2 linked regions of the Niabella beijingensis genome follow. The protein of the gene in region 1 binds, or shares a complex with, the protein of each later gene. Links are inferred from orthologs where the notes say so. Each region holds a gene or a part of one and is shown on either strand. Other genes may lie near its edges.

Region 1 (7,499 bases):
GGTAATCCCCTTTTTAACAGTGGCCGGTTCAAAATCGAAATTCACTGTATGTTTTCCTGCAGGCACCAATAATCCGCGCATAAAATAGTTCGCTTTAATTATGGGAGTTTCCTTACCATCAACGGTAGCTCTCCATCCTGCCGGATAATACACTTCGCTAAATACTGCAAACTGGGGTGTATTGCTTGTGCTGGTATACTCAATAGCGTCATTGGTGTATTTAACCAGTGTAATTTTAGCAGTTGTATCTGTTTGAACTGTACCGATAGAAGATACTGCGGCTTGTGGTACTATTGCAGTATCTTTCAACTGTGTGTTGCCCACTGCCTGCAGTTCCCTCGCCGCATCCGCCTCCGGCTTTAACCCTTTCACAAACCAGGCAGCGCCATAGGCTCCGGGGTTGGGGATCGTTGCAACCTGTCCTTGTTGATTCTGGGTAATGATATAGCGCGTATCCAGTGCATTCAGCAACTCCTGCGGCGGTTGTCCGGTACCAAAATACCGTTCAATAATATCCTGGTAGATACGCAGTTTTGCAGGGTGATACCCGAGGATGGAGCGGTGGAAATAGGCAGCATGATTGCTGTTGAATCCATTGGCCACGTCAAACACCCTGAAATGCGGGTCCTTATCCTTAAGGATCTGTTCATCGGCAGCTGTCTTTACAAAATTTTCTGCTTCCGCAGTTTCTTTCGGGACATAGTTCTCATCTGTAAGATATTTTTTATCAACTGCCCAAAGATCGATAAAAACAACCAGCAACAATATTCCTGTGGCCAATGCCGGCTTCAGGGTACCTTTTACAAACAGGTACAGTATTCCCGCCAATACCCCGGCAAATAAAACGGTTCTGAACAACTGCCCCAGGAACAGGGATTGCCGGGCTGATTTAAGACCGCCGATTAAAATCATCTTGATCTGATCGGGCAATTCCCCTGTCAGCAGTTCATCATATCCGGATGTGTAGGATTGTCCGATATAAACAAGCCCGATCACTACGATAAGTCCGCCCAGCACATACAGGACCCTTTTAAAATTCTGCTGCAGCAATTGTTTACCATCAGCTGAAAAGAAAAGCTGTTGTACTGTAACCACAGCCATCACTACCAGGGTGAGCTGCGGGATGACCAATGCCATCGATGGTGCGCGAAATTTATTATAAAGTGGCAGGTTGTGCAATAATATCAGGTTAAAATCGCTGAAATAACTACCCCAGCTCATAACTATGCCCAGTACTGTGGCTACCAGCAGCCCCCATTTCAATGGTCCTTTTACTATTGCAAAACCGATCAAAGCCAGCAAACAGATAATGGCGCCCACATAAGGAGGCCCGGAGTTGGATTCCCCGGGTTTAGCCATGCCACCCCAATAGCCGGGAAGCTGGCCCACCATCTGGGGAGCTGCGGAATTAAGCTGCGGAATATTCAGGGCTGTAAGGCGTTCAATAATGCTTTCCTGAGCCTTCTCTTTTAAAGGTTCCGCACTGCTTCCCCCGTATGCATTCGGCATTAGCATTACAAGCGGCTCGGGCATTTTCATACTGTAGGAAAATGCGTAATCTTCATCCAGCCCTTTTGTATTGGCGGCTGTCACCTGGTCGCCTTTTATCTCCACCGATTTTCCTCCGCGCATCGTAAACTCCGTATATTCTTTTGTTGCAGCATAACTCTGATAGTACGATCCAAGTCCGGCCAGCGCGGCAACGGTACTCAACACAAAGACAAATATGATATGCTTAAAGTCCTTTTCCCTGACCCATCGTACCAGATAAAACAGGATAATAAAGGCCGCAATGATGAAAAAATAATAATTAATCTGCGGGTGGTTCGACATCAGCTCCTGGTAAGCTCCCAACGTCGCCACCGCCAGCCCGATCCAGTAGCGTTTGTTAAAGATCAGCAGCAATCCTGCCAGCAGCAACGGCATAAACCCGATGGCATACATTTTTGTTTCATGACCGGCCGAGAGGATCACGGGATTATAGGTAGAAAATCCATAAGCCAGCGCCCCAAAAACAGCCACCACCGGGTTCAATCCCATCGCCAGCGCCAGTATATAAAAACAGATGCAGGCAATAAAAAAGAAATTTGCGGGATTGGGTAATCCCAATCCAAAAACCTTGATCAGATTCGGCAGTACCGATTTCCCTTCCATATAGATCTGATAATTGGGCATACCACTGAAAAGACCGGTATTCCAAAGCGGAGCTGTCCCCGTTTTTGCTTTTACATCCAAAGCATTCTGCGCGGCGCCCTTCCACCCTACAATATCATGTTGATTCAACACATTTCCTTCCAGCACCGGCTTGCAGAATATAAGTGATACCACTACAAAAACGACAACAGCGATCACATGCGGCACCAGCTGCTTTACCCAATTATTTTTCATGCGTTCCATTTAATTGTTTAGGGTTTACTGCTTATCATTCATCGCACAACCGGTAAGGCTTTCCAGCCGGAAAACCAGGGAAGTGCTGAACTTCAAACATTAAACCCTTTAAGTTTGGGCAAAATAATGCTATTTTACAAGAAATTAGCTTATGCGTTGGTTAATATTTTTGTCCCGGGTGGCCTTTATTTGCGGCATTATGGTCATTTTGGCGTTCACCCTGTTGTTTGTTGAGTGGAACAAGGGAGAAACCGTGAGCTCCACCATTATTACGTCCGGATATGCACTCGGACTGGTCTTTATACCGCTTATCAACCTGATCTACCTGGTCTGCTGGATCACCGGTAAGAAGCCCGGCAGCGTGGTACCGCGGTGGCTCCTGCTTTTCAATATCGCCTGCCTCTTTCTTATTTTTGCATACATTTTTTATATTAATGATCCATACTATCACCAAAAATAAACCAACCCGCCTCTACATCCTGCTGGGTTGCTTTTTTGTAGCCAATGCCATTGTTGCCGAAGTAGTGGGGGTAAAGATCTTCTCCCTGGAGAAAACGATCGGTATAACGCCATTTAACCTCAACCTTTTCGGTAATTCCTTTTCCTTTAATCTTACGGCGGGGGTGCTTCTGTGGCCCGTGGTATTTATTATGACCGATATCATCAACGAATACTACGGGATGAAAGGCGTCCGTTTCCTCTCCTATCTGGCGGCAGCATTGATCGGATATACCTTTATTATGTTCCAGGGGGCTATTTTCTTAACACCCGCCGACTTCTGGGTGTCCAATTTCACTCAAAACAATGTTCCCAATGCGGATCATGCGTACCGGGTGGTGCTCGGACAGGGATCCTGGATCATTATCGGGTCGCTTGGCGCCTTTTTGCTGGGGCAGATCCTCGATGTGGCCGTTTTTCACCGGATCAAAAAAGCCACAGGCGAAAAGGCCATCTGGCTGAGAGCCACCGGTTCCACGCTGATCTCGCAGCTTGTAGACAGCTTCCTGGTGCTTTTTATCGCCTTTTATGTCGGCCCCAGGGTATCCGCCAACCAGGGGGCGCCCTGGAGCCTGGTACTGGTGCTCAGCATTTGTGTGGGCAACTACATTTATAAGTTCATTGTAGCAGTGATTATGACCCCCGTGATCTATTGGGTGCACAACGCCATCGAAAAATACCTGGGACATGAAACAGCAGCCGAAATGAAGCGACAGGCAATGAGCGATTAGCAGGAAAAGCCTCCGTTAATATTTTACGGCTATTTCTTTCATCTATTCAACTTTTCAACTTAACTTTGCGTGATTTTTTAATTCCCAAAAAAGATAAATGACAGCTACTCCTGCGATTTTACTGCTAGAAGACGGAACCGTATGTACCGGCAAAGCTTTTGGTGCCATCGGCACCACCACCGGTGAAATTTGTTTCAATACCGGTATGACCGGATACCAGGAAGTTTTTACCGATCCCAGCTATTACGGTCAGATCGTGATCATGAATGCCGTACATGTCGGGAATTATGGGGTGATTGATGAAGATGTGGAGTCGGACAGTGTAAAAATTCTGGGGGTCATTGCCAAAAACCTGAACGAGAATTATTCCCGCAGACGGGCAGTTGGTTCACTTGATGAGTACCTGAAAAAGAACAATATCGTCTCCATCCATGATGTGGATACCCGGGCACTGGTGACCCATATCCGCACAAAAGGCGCGATGAACTGTATCATTTCTTCTGAGATCTTTGATATTGACGCGCTGAAAAAACGCCTGGCGGAGGTACCGTCGATGGACGGACTGGAGCTGGCCTCCAAAGTAAGCACCCAAGAGGTCTATGAATCCGGTGACCCGCAGGCAGGCATCCGCATTGCGGTAATGGATTACGGAATTAAACGCAATATCGTTAAATGCATGACCGATCGCGGCGCTTTTGTAAAAGTATTCCCTGCCAAAACACCCCTGGAAGAAGTAAAAGCCTTTAACCCCGATGGCTATTTTATTTCCAATGGCCCCGGCGATCCCGCTGCTATGAACTATGCGGTGGAACAGTTGAAACAGATACTGGAGGAAGGCAAGCCGATGTTCGGCATCTGCCTGGGACACCAGCTGCTGGCACTGGCCAATGGTATTTCTACTTTTAAAATGCACCACGGCCACCGCGGATTGAATCATCCGGTAAAAAATTTAATTACAGGCAGATCAGAAATAACCACTCAGAATCATGGATTTGGCGTAGATCCCGAATCGGTCAAACAGTCGGAACTGGTGGAGATCACACATGTGAACCTGAACGACCGGTCTATTGAAGGCATACGGGTCAAAGGAAAGCCTGCGTTCTCAGTACAATACCACCCCGAAAGCACACCCGGCCCCTACGACTCGAGATACCTGTTTGACGAATTTATCAATCTCATCAAGCAATCAATAAATAATTAAACAGAGCGCTCCGGAAACGGAGCGTTTTTATTGTGCGGTGGCACCCGTCAGTGTATTACCATCCGTCGCCTTCAGCCGGAAGAAGATCAGTCCCGCAACTGCGGTTATGGCACCCATTGTCAGGAAAGAATACCGGAATACCGTCACCGGATCGCCGGACCTGATCCACGAAGCACTGCTGTATTTTGATAAGAGATAGGCGCTCACCGATACTCCAAGGCTCATGGAAAGCTGCTGCATTACCAGCAGCAGACTGTTGCCCGTGCTGGCGTTTTCATTATTGAGATCAGACAGGGCCAGCGTGTTCATTGTAGCCATCTGGATAGAGTTTACCGCACCAAAAAGCACCAGGTAAGGGATCAGCAATGGCAGGGGCGTATGCGCATCCGGGATCGAAAAAAGCGCGATGACCGCAGCGATGAGCATGGTATTAACAATAAGGGTTTTCTTGTAACCAAACCGTCTTACAACAGGCACCACCCAGGGTTTTACCATAATGGTGGTAATGGCGGACGGGATCAGCATCATACCGGAGACCATCGCCGTGTGCCCGAACCCTACCTGGAAAAGCAGCGGCAGCAGCAACGGCATTCCTCCGATCCCCAGCCGGGTGAGCAGGTTTCCGAAAACACCGATGCGCAGGGTGCGGATGCGGATCAGGTGCAGGTCGATCAACGGATACCGCAGTTTTTTGAAATGCCGGTAATAAGCATGCATTAAAACGATCCCTAACACGGCGACGCCTATGAGGTACCAACCCTCCACGATCTTTTCGGAACCCAGCTCGATGGCCACCGTGATACAGATCAGCGAGCCGCCAAATAAAATCATCCCCACCGTATCAAAAGGTTTGCCCCTGTAAATATAATTGGGCATCACTTTCCAGGCGAAGGTCATCCCCAGGATCCCCACAGGGATATTAATCAGAAAGATCCAGTGCCAGCTCGCTACATCCACCAGCCATCCTCCCAGTGTAGGACCGATAATAGGCCCTACCAGACCGGGGATCGTAATGAAATTGATCACCCCCAGCAGTTTGTCTTTTGAATAGGTATAAAGTATGGCCAGCCGGGCCACCGGCACCATCATGGAAGCCCCAACCGCCTGTACCACCCGGGAGAGGATCAATACGGTCAGACTGGTGGAAAGCGCACTGAACAATGAGCCGAGGGTGAACAGTCCCACCGCCCAGATAAAGATCTTCCGGGAGCCAAAATGATCCGACATCCAGCCGCTCAGCGGGATCAGCAGCGCCAGGATCAGCACATAGCTTACAATGATGGACTGCATGGTTAACGGCGAACGGTGCAGGTCTGCGGCAATCGAAGGCAAGGCTGTATTGAGAATGGTTCCGTCCAGCGACTGCATAAAAATAGCCAGCGCTGCGATCCAGGGCAGGTATCGGTAAACCACCGGTGAATTTTCAATTGCCAAAATATACCAGTTTTAAATACAATAAGAAACGCTCAGGGCTGCAATTGCTGCTGCACCCACTGACCGTCCTTTTGTTCATAAAGGTTACGGTGGTGCAAACGGGTTTCTGAAAAACGCATCAGCTCTATCCGTGCCGGTGTTATGGCATAACCACCCCATCCTTCAGGACGTGCCACCTGTCTGTGTTTGCCGGCTGCCAGCGCTTCCCGAAGTGCTTCGTGCATTTTATCGTAATCCCCCAGCGGTGCGCCCTGCCTGCTGATCACGGATACAAGCTGGGCCGCTGTATCCCGTTCAGCAAAATAAACTGCGGCCTCCTCCGGATCTATGGGTACGGCAACACCCTGCACCCGCACCTGCTTTGCACTGCAGGGCCACCAGAATGCCAGCGCCACTTTATTATCAACCGCGATCTCCTGTCCTTTCCGGGAGTCTGTCAGACCGGTAATAATAAAAGCTCCGTTCTTTATTTCTTTCAGTGAAACAAACCGGCTGTTCGGAAAGTTATCCAAACCTAAGGTGGTCAAACAACAGGCCCCCGGTAATGCTGCCCCGGACAGCGTTTTTTCTTCCAGGTACCATTCCTTAAAAAGTTCCAGCGGATCCATGATTTTTTTTTATCAAATCTTTAATTCTCCCAGCCGCTGCAAGGCATACAACATGCAGGTCACATGCATCGACTGGATGAACGTATTCTTACGAAACATTTCCTTAAACTGCTCCATCGGCACCAGCGTTACGCGGATCTCCTCATTTTCGTCCAACTCCTGCTCACTGGTCTTCCTTCCTCCTGTTGCCAGGAACATATGCATCCAGTTATTATTGGTGGATGGATTGGCGCAGGTCTTCCCCAGGTATTCAAGCCCGGCAAATTCGTAGCCGGTCTCTTCTTTTAGCTCCCGTTTTATAGCCGCCTCCAGGCTTGCATCCGAATCATCCACACAACCGCCGGGAATTTCATAATGGGTCTCCCCGATACCGTGACGGTACTGGGCTTCCAGTATTACCTGGCCGTCTTCTGTAAGTGCAAAGGCGGTCACCCATGTCGGAAATTCATATACATAATAAGGATCCACTATTTTCCCAAGGGGCGTTTCGCACCGGTCCTTGCGTACGGTAAACCAAAGGTCCTTGAATAAATATTCGGAAGACAGGGTCTTCCAGTTCATTGCTGCCATTTTTGTTGCTCCCTTAAATAATTGATTTGTGCCACATGGTGTTTGCCATGCCAGGCATATTGTTGTAAA
Region 2 (8,039 bases), on another replicon or contig:
CCGGGTTCAGGCGCCTGCCGGATTTGGTATCAATGACCTCCCAATGAACATGCGGCCCCTGTGAGCCGCCGGTAGTGCCGCTGTACGATATAAAGTCACCTTTTTTTACAGGGAATTTTCCGGGGGGAATGGTGAGATGCGTTTCCCAGGATTCTTCCTGGTACTGATAATTCTTTACATATGCTTCAAGATCGGGGCGGAAATCATTCAGATGGCCGTAGAGCGTGGACAATCCGTTGGGATGGTTGATGATGATCCAGCGACCCCAGCTCAGCGGTTCAATCCCCACAAAGGCAATATAGCCGTCTGCGGCAGCTACCACCTGCTGGTTCACCTTTTGATTGGTACGCACGTCCAGCCCCATGTGCCAGTGATTGGAACGCAGTTCCCCCATGTTTGCAACAATGTCCGGGTTCAATAACGTCGGCCACCGGAAATATTGCTGGGGGTACGCCGGCTTTTTGTAGAGCTGGGCTTGTGAAACAGCACCGGTTAACAAGAGTACGGAGAGGAAAAAAAACTTTGCCATCGGCTCAAATATAATAGTTATTATTTAAGTGATAAAGCGGTATTGGAGCAACGGTAACGGGTATTTGTAAAATTCTTAACAGTTGTTTCTAAACCTTTTGCGGTGTTGCTGCCTCTTTTAAATAACTACCAAAAGTTATTTTATGAAACACAAGCTCTGTTATCTGCTGCTGCTATTTCCGCTGATCGCAAAAACACAGTCCACCATCCAGGTAAAAAATACCTTGAACCATAGCTTTAATATCGTTCTGGAAAATGAAGAAGCCTATTTTGAGGAAAGCGGGGCAACAATAGCGGTTGCCAACCTGGTGCCCGGTAACTATTATTTAAAAATATGGGACCCTTATTTTGCGGAAGCATCTGTTTGTGAAACTATAATTAATATCCGGTCCGGTCAGCGGGTAACGGTATGGGTCCGGGAAAATATGAAGCTGGAACAGACAGTAGAAATGCTGAAAACAAGACCCACAGGAAATATACCCTCTGTTCAAAAGCCGGTAAGCCCGCAGTTGCCGGTTTATAACAGGTTGCCAAAAATGAAAGACCAGGATGCCCGCGCGCTTGCAGCCTCCATCAACGGAAAGGTGTTTGATAATGATAAAGAGGCCATTTTCCGTGCAGGAACAAAGTACAATTCATTTACAACAGCGCAGGTACGGGAGCTGATCAACAGCTTTCAGTTTGAAGAGAACAAACTGAAAATGGCAAAATTGATATTTCCGCAGGTGCAGGACAAACAGAACTACCACCAGCTAAAAGATTGTTTTCAATATATAGGGTGGCAGTCTGATTTCCTTAAATTTTTAAATCAGCAATAAATCAGCAATATGAATTACTTTCATGATCCTATTAATAAAGTATGAAGAAGATCATCACCACGGTTTGCGTTTTCTTTTTTTTGCTAAACCTTGTCACGGCGCAGCAGGTGAAACCAAAAATAAAAGACTGGCATTATCTGGATTATAAAGCGGACGGCTACCGTGGCATCAGTTTAAAACAGGCTTATGCACTTTTGAAGGGGCGCAAAAGCATCCCTGTCATTGTAGCGGTTATCGACAGTGGCATCGACACCTTGCAGCCGGATCTGAAACCGGTGCTCTGGCAAAACCCCGGGGAGATCCCCAATAACAATAAAGATGATGATGGCAACGGGCTGACTGATGATTATTATGGATGGAACTACCTGGGCGCGCCGGACGGGGAAAATCTTTCGGTAAGCATCAGTGACGACTGGCGCACCTACCATCGGTTTAAAGCACAGTTTGAAGGTAAAGACAGTGCCGCGATCCCCAAAGACCAGCAGTGGCATTACCGGGAGTGGCAACGGGCCGGCAGGACGCTGACGGCGGATTTTGACAGTGCTTCAGCGGTCATTGATAACCTGCGTGCAAACTGGGAGCTGGCAAACAGCACCAATGAGCAGCTGAAGAAAATACTGAACAAGGAAGTTTTTACAGGAAAAGACCTGGACAGTGTCCCGGTTTCGATCGCCAACAGGGAGCTGCTGACGATCTGGAAGCGGATACTCGCTCAGGAGGACATGAGCAATGCCGGTTTTATGAAAGGGTTCGGAGATTACAAAAAGGAGCAGGAAGATAATCTTGTAAAACGGACGACGGCTCCCGAGGATTACCGGGGTAAGCTGCTGCAGGATGATGACTATGATATAACAAAAACAAAATACGGGAATCACAACCTGTCCGGGTTTGCCGGGTATCATGGAACCAGCGTCAGCAGCGTGATAGGGGCCGTCCGGAATAACGGGACAGGCATTGATGGGATCGCAGACAACGTAAAGATCATGATGATCCGGGGGATCCTGGGCAAGGATGAGTTTGATAAAGACGTGGCCCTGTCAATACGGTATGCCGTGGATCATGGTGCAAAAGTGATCAATATGAGCTTTGGCAAGTACATTTCCCCGGATAAAAAGTGGGTGGATGAAGCGATTGAATACGCCCTGTCGAAGGATGTGGTCCTTGTTCACGGAGCGGGGAATGATGCGACGGATACTGACACAGAGGATCACTATCCCAGTTCCTATACCGTCGCGAACCGTTTTTTGCCCAACCTGCTCCAGGTAGGTGCCAGCGGGGATGCCAGCCTGGGCACGCTGGTAGCGGGTTTCAGCAACTACGGAAAGAAAAAAGTAGATGTATTTGCCCCTGGCCTCGACATTCATTGCGCCATTGCCGGCAATGGTACACAGATGGCGAGCGGTACCAGCCTTTCGAGTCCGGTGGTAGCGGGCATTGCTGCCCTGCTGCGTTCCTATTTTCCAAAACTGAAGGCTGCTGAGGTAGTTGATATCATTCGCAGATCCGGGACCACGGTAGAAGAGCCTGTAGATAAACCGGGATCCGGGGGAAAAAAAGTACCGCTTTCCGAATTATGCAGTTCCGGAAGGATCGTAAATGCCGCGGGGGCGGTAAAGATGGCACTCGATCGTGAGAACGGAGGCTGGTAATGCCGCTGCGCGCTCTTACTACCGTTCGTTTTACATAAAATAAAAGTTCACAGGAAATTCTTCATTATTTACGCCTTCTTTTTCCTGTTTTAGGCATACCTTTGCGCAATTTATTTTTTTTAAAGAAAACTAAAAGATGCCCAAAGATACTTCCATTAAAACGGTATTGATTATTGGTTCCGGCCCCATTGTGATCGGCCAGGCTTGTGAATTTGACTACTCCGGCACCCAGGCGGCCCGCAGTCTGCGGGAAGAAGGGATAAAAGTGATCCTGGTCAACAGCAACCCTGCCACCATTATGACCGATCCGATGATGGCAGACCGTGTATACCTGTTGCCGCTGACCACAGAAAGTATAGAACAGATCCTGCAAGAAAATGAGATTGATGCGGTATTACCTACAATGGGAGGTCAGACAGCGCTGAATCTTTGTAAGGAAGCCGAAGAGCTGGGCCTGTGGAAAGAATACAATGTGCGGCTGATCGGAGTGGACATCAAAGCGATCGATAAAGCAGAGGACCGGGAATTGTTCCGCCAGTGGATGATCGAACTGGGCATCCAGGTAGCCACGGCAAAAACGGCCAACTCCTTCCTGGAAGGTAAAGAATTTGCCCAGGAGATCGGGTTCCCGCTGGTGATCCGCCCTTCTTTTACACTGGGAGGCACCGGTGGCGGCTTTGTACATGATAAAGATGAGCTGGATGAAGCGCTGAACCGGGGGTTACAGGCTTCCCCCATTCATGAAGTGCTGGTGGAAAAAGCAGTGCTGGGCTGGAAGGAGTTTGAGCTGGAGCTGTTGAGGGATTCTGCCAATAATGTATGTATCATTTGTACCGTAGAAAATTTTGACCCGATGGGTGTGCACACGGGGGATTCCATTACCGTGGCACCTTCCATGACACTGAGCGATACCGGGATGCAACTGATGCGGAATACGGCCATCCGTATGATGCGGGATCTCGGCAATTTTTCCGGAGGTTGTAATGTGCAGTTTGCCATGAACCCCGAAACCGAGGAGATCATTGCCATCGAGATCAATCCCCGGGTAAGCCGCTCTTCGGCCCTTGCCTCAAAAGCCACTGGTTATCCCATTGCGAAGATCGCCGCCAAACTGGCCATCGGCTATAACCTGGATGAGCTGGAAAACCAGATCACCAAAACCACTTCGGCCTATTTTGAACCGGCGCTGGACTATGTAATTGTAAAGATCCCCCGCTGGAACTTTGATAAATTTAAGGGGGCCAACGATACCCTTGGCCTGCAGATGAAAAGCGTGGGCGAGGTAATGGCCATTGGCCGCAGTTTTAATGAAGCGGTGCAGAAAGCCTGCCAGAGCCTGGAAAATAATGCCATCGGCCTGGGATATTATGGCAAAAGCATGATGCATGCGGAAGAGTTGCTGGAATACATCAAAACACCGAAATGGGATCGTATTTTCCGCATCAAGGATGCCCTGATGGCGGGTATTTCTGTAGGCACCATTTCAAAAGCGACCAACGGGATCGACCGCTGGTTCCTTTCCGAGATCCAGAAACTTTGCGTGCTGGAAAAGAAAATTGCGGAGTACACCCTGGAAACCCTGCCGGCAGAATTGCTGCGGGACGCCAAGGTGAACGGCTTCAGCGATGCCCAGATCGCCGAGATCATGGGGCATGGAAATACAGAAGAAGCCGTATACACTCGCAGAAAAGACCTGGGCATCAACCGGGTTTATAAAATGGTGGATACCTGCAGCGCAGAGTTTGAAGCAAAAACCCCTTATTTCTATTCCACTTTTGACGCACCTGCCAAATCGGACCTGAGCGCAGGCGACCTGGTGCATAATGAATCGACCGTTTCTGATAAGAAAAAGATCATTGTACTGGGCAGCGGTCCCAACCGTATCGGCCAGGGCATTGAGTTTGACTACTGCTGCGTGCACGGATTACTGGCCATTAAAGAGGCCGGCTATGAAGCCATCATGATGAACTGTAACCCCGAAACAGTGAGTACGGATTTCGACATGGCGGATAAATTGTATTTTGAGCCGGTGTACTGGGAGCATGTGCGGGAACTGATCGAATACGAAAAACCTGCTGGAGTGATCGTACAGCTCGGCGGGCAAACCGCCCTGAAGCTGGCGGAGAAGATCAAGGATATGGGTGTGGAGATCATGGGCACCAGCTTCGACAATATGGATATCGCAGAAGACCGCGGCCGGTTCAGCGATATGCTGAAGGAATTAAAGATCCCTTACCCGGAATACGGTGCCGCATGGACGGTTGATGAAGCGGTGCAGATCGCCAACCGGGTGGGATATCCCGTACTGGTGCGTCCCTCCTATGTATTGGGCGGGCAACGGATGCGGATCGTACTGAATGATGATGAAGTGGAAAGAGCGGTGATCAGCCTGCTGAAACACATCCCGGGCAATAAGATCCTGATCGATCATTTCCTCGACCGTTGCCAGGAGGCAGAAGTGGATGCAATCTATGACGGAGAAAATTTTCACGTAATGGGGGTAATGGAGCATATTGAACCCGCAGGTATTCATAGCGGTGACAGTAACGCGGTACTGCCGGCCTTCAATCTTACTCCGATGGAAGTGACCACCATGGAGCATTACGCGGAGAAGATTGCAAAAGCACTGGACATCCGCGGTCTGATCAACATCCAGTTCGCGATCAAAGACGGAACCGTATATGTAATCGAGGCCAACCCGCGTGCTTCCCGTACCACACCGTTCATCGCCAAGGCGTACCAGATCCCTTATCTCAACATTGCCACCAAGGTAATGATCGGGGCAAACAAGCTGACCGATTTCAAATTCGAAAAGAAGCTCAGGGGGTACGCGATCAAAGAACCGGTATTCAGCTTTAGTAAATTTCCGGGTGTCAACAAAGAGCTGGGCCCCGAAATGAAGAGCACGGGTGAAGCGATCCGCTTTATCAAAGACCTGAAAGATCCTTATTTCAGACAATTATATAAAGACCGGAGCATGTTCCTGAGTAAATAATACAGGAAAGATAATGATTCAAAGACCCGCGAAAGCGGGTCTTTGACATTTAAGCCGGTTCCAGCATGCGGCGCAAATAATTTACCTGCCCCAGGTGATAATTCAAATGCGCCAGCAGCTGCACCATTACATAATGATTGGGCCGTTTCGCATCATCAAAAGCGATCGGGTATTCCGCATCCATATCCAGTTTGCGCACTGTTTGAGTGATCAGTGGGATCAGTGTTTCCAGTTCTGTTACCAGCTGGGTTCTGGCCACATGTTTCCCTGAAAATTCGGCATCACGGTCACGGATATAACCGGTTTTAGCAAGTACAGTACCAAAAAGGTAATTCGACCCTCCAATAATATGAAGAGCAAGATTGCCTGCCGGGTTTTTCACCGATCCGTATAATTTCCACAGATCTTCTTCTCTTTTAAATAAATGGATCTCCTCCAGCAGCCGGCGGAGATCCCGCTCGTAAAAATCAGCCAGTACACTGTTTAACATCGTATTATTTTCCCTGTAAATTACAGCATCGGAACCACTGCGGGTACCGGATCATTGGTGACTTCTATTGTTGGGGATAAAAATAATAATGAGGAGTAATAAATATTTAACTGCTGCTGCCGGACAAAAAACGAGGAGTTGCTTATTTTTAAATAAAAATGGAACCCTTTACGATTCAAAGTATTGTTCCGGAAAAAGCATACAACACCTATGTGACCACCGCTGTCCTGAATCATCTTCCCGGCTTGCTCTATCTTATTTTTGGTCTGATCTGCTGGGTGCTGGCCGTCGTGGTCTGCGACTCCGGGACAGATCTCGACGTGGAACGCGCGGGATACCTCTTCCTGATCGGTCTTCTTTTTATTCAGAATCCGGTGAACAGGATCCTTAAGGCCCGCCGTGCCTTTAAGAAAGAACCGATACCACCTGCTGAAATGACCTTTCTGGAAGACCGCGTGATCATGAAGACCCGGTTTGAAGAAGGCTTCATAAAATGGGATGGATTTATCGCCGGCAGGGAAACGGCGGTATTTTTGATACTTTACCAAACCAGGCAGGGCGCCTATTTTCTTCTGAAGTCACTGTTCACCCCGGAACAACTGGCATTTATAAAATCCAGGGTACGGACGGTTGCATCCTGACCGGGCACAGGAACAGACTCGTTTTGTAATCCGTGTCAGCCGTAAGCAGCCGGGATGTCCGGGAATTTTATCGTATTTTCACAGCTTAATTAGTGCGATCAAATTTATGACAAATAAACAAAAACCGGTTATCGGTATTACCAGTGGTGATTTGAATGGCATTGGTATTGAGCTGATTGTTAAAACATTTTCAGATGCACGCCTGCTGGATATCTGCACGCCTGTTATTTTTGCGAACAACAAGGTGGTGAATTTTTACCGGAAAACGATCCCTGAAAGTAATTTCAGTTTTTATCATACCCGTGAGTTTGACAAGATCAACCCCAAGCAGGTGACCATTTTCAATTGCTGGGAGGAAGAGGTGAATATAACCCCGGGTACCCTAAATGAAACCGGGGGACGCTACGCGGTCACATCCCTGGAAACCGCCGTGGAAGCGCTGAAGGAAAAGCGTATCGACGGACTGGTGACCGCTCCCATCCACAAGACCAATGTACAGTCGGAGCAGTTTTCCTATACCGGACATACACCTTACCTCAAAACCAGCTTTAATGCCAAAGATGTGGTGATGATGATGTGCGCTGAAAACATGCGCGTGGCGCTGGTAACAGAACATGTTCCCATCAGTGAGGTAGCTCAAAACATTACTGCTGCAGCTATTTTAAGTAAACTTGCGATCATACACAGCAGTCTGCAACGGGATTTTGGCATCAGTAAGCCACGTATCGCGGTATTGGGACTGAACCCGCACGCAGGGGATGAAGGGTTGGTGGGCAATGAGGAACAAACGATCATTGCGCCGGCAGTAAAGCAGGCACGCAATAACAATATACTGGCTTTCGGCCCTTATAGTGCGGATGCCTTTTTTGCCAGGGGCCAACATGAAAAATTTGATGCGGTGCTGGCCATGTACCATGA

What was found.
Region 2: the proteins of carA (region 1) and carB are in contact, whole or in part, in a solved structure (PDB 1KEE), measured with the Escherichia coli proteins. The link is inferred for Niabella beijingensis from one-to-one orthologs.

Annotation. Positions count from the first base shown.
Region 1 is NZ_JAIQDI010000002.1:788,383-795,881, reverse strand. Bases 2,865-5,766 are described here. They hold carA (glutamine-hydrolyzing carbamoyl-phosphate synthase small subunit), read left to right. Parts: upstream 2,865-3,714; coding sequence 3,715-4,818; downstream 4,819-5,766. Other genes in these bases: K7B07_RS19415 (DHA2 family efflux MFS transporter permease subunit), read right to left, coding at 4,846-5,766; K7B07_RS19425 (queuosine precursor transporter), read left to right, coding at 2,865-3,617. Also shown: K7B07_RS19435 (YfhO family protein), read right to left, coding at 1-2,388; K7B07_RS19430 (hypothetical protein), read left to right, coding at 2,540-2,848; more of K7B07_RS19425, read left to right, coding at 2,823-2,864; more of K7B07_RS19415, read right to left, coding at 5,767-6,252; K7B07_RS19410 (pyridoxine/pyridoxamine 5'-phosphate oxidase), read right to left, coding at 6,285-6,860; K7B07_RS19405 (NUDIX hydrolase), read right to left, coding at 6,873-7,421; K7B07_RS19400 (YfiT family bacillithiol transferase), read right to left, coding at 7,418-7,499. UniProt on the Escherichia coli protein: Small subunit of the glutamine-dependent carbamoyl phosphate synthetase (CPSase).
Region 2 is NZ_JAIQDI010000001.1:2,938,511-2,946,549, forward strand. Bases 2,749-6,190 are described here. They hold carB (carbamoyl-phosphate synthase large subunit), read left to right. Parts: upstream 2,749-3,131; coding sequence 3,132-5,990; downstream 5,991-6,190. Other genes in these bases: K7B07_RS12325 (S8 family serine peptidase), read left to right, coding at 2,749-2,995; K7B07_RS12335 (DUF1572 family protein), read right to left, coding at 6,040-6,190. Also shown: K7B07_RS12315 (M23 family metallopeptidase), read right to left, coding at 1-529; K7B07_RS12320 (proline and serine-rich protein 1 family protein), read left to right, coding at 672-1,346; more of K7B07_RS12325, read left to right, coding at 1,388-2,748; more of K7B07_RS12335, read right to left, coding at 6,191-6,480; K7B07_RS12340 (YcxB family protein), read left to right, coding at 6,639-7,121; 4-hydroxythreonine-4-phosphate dehydrogenase PdxA, read left to right, coding at 7,228-8,039. UniProt on the Escherichia coli protein: Large subunit of the glutamine-dependent carbamoyl phosphate synthetase (CPSase).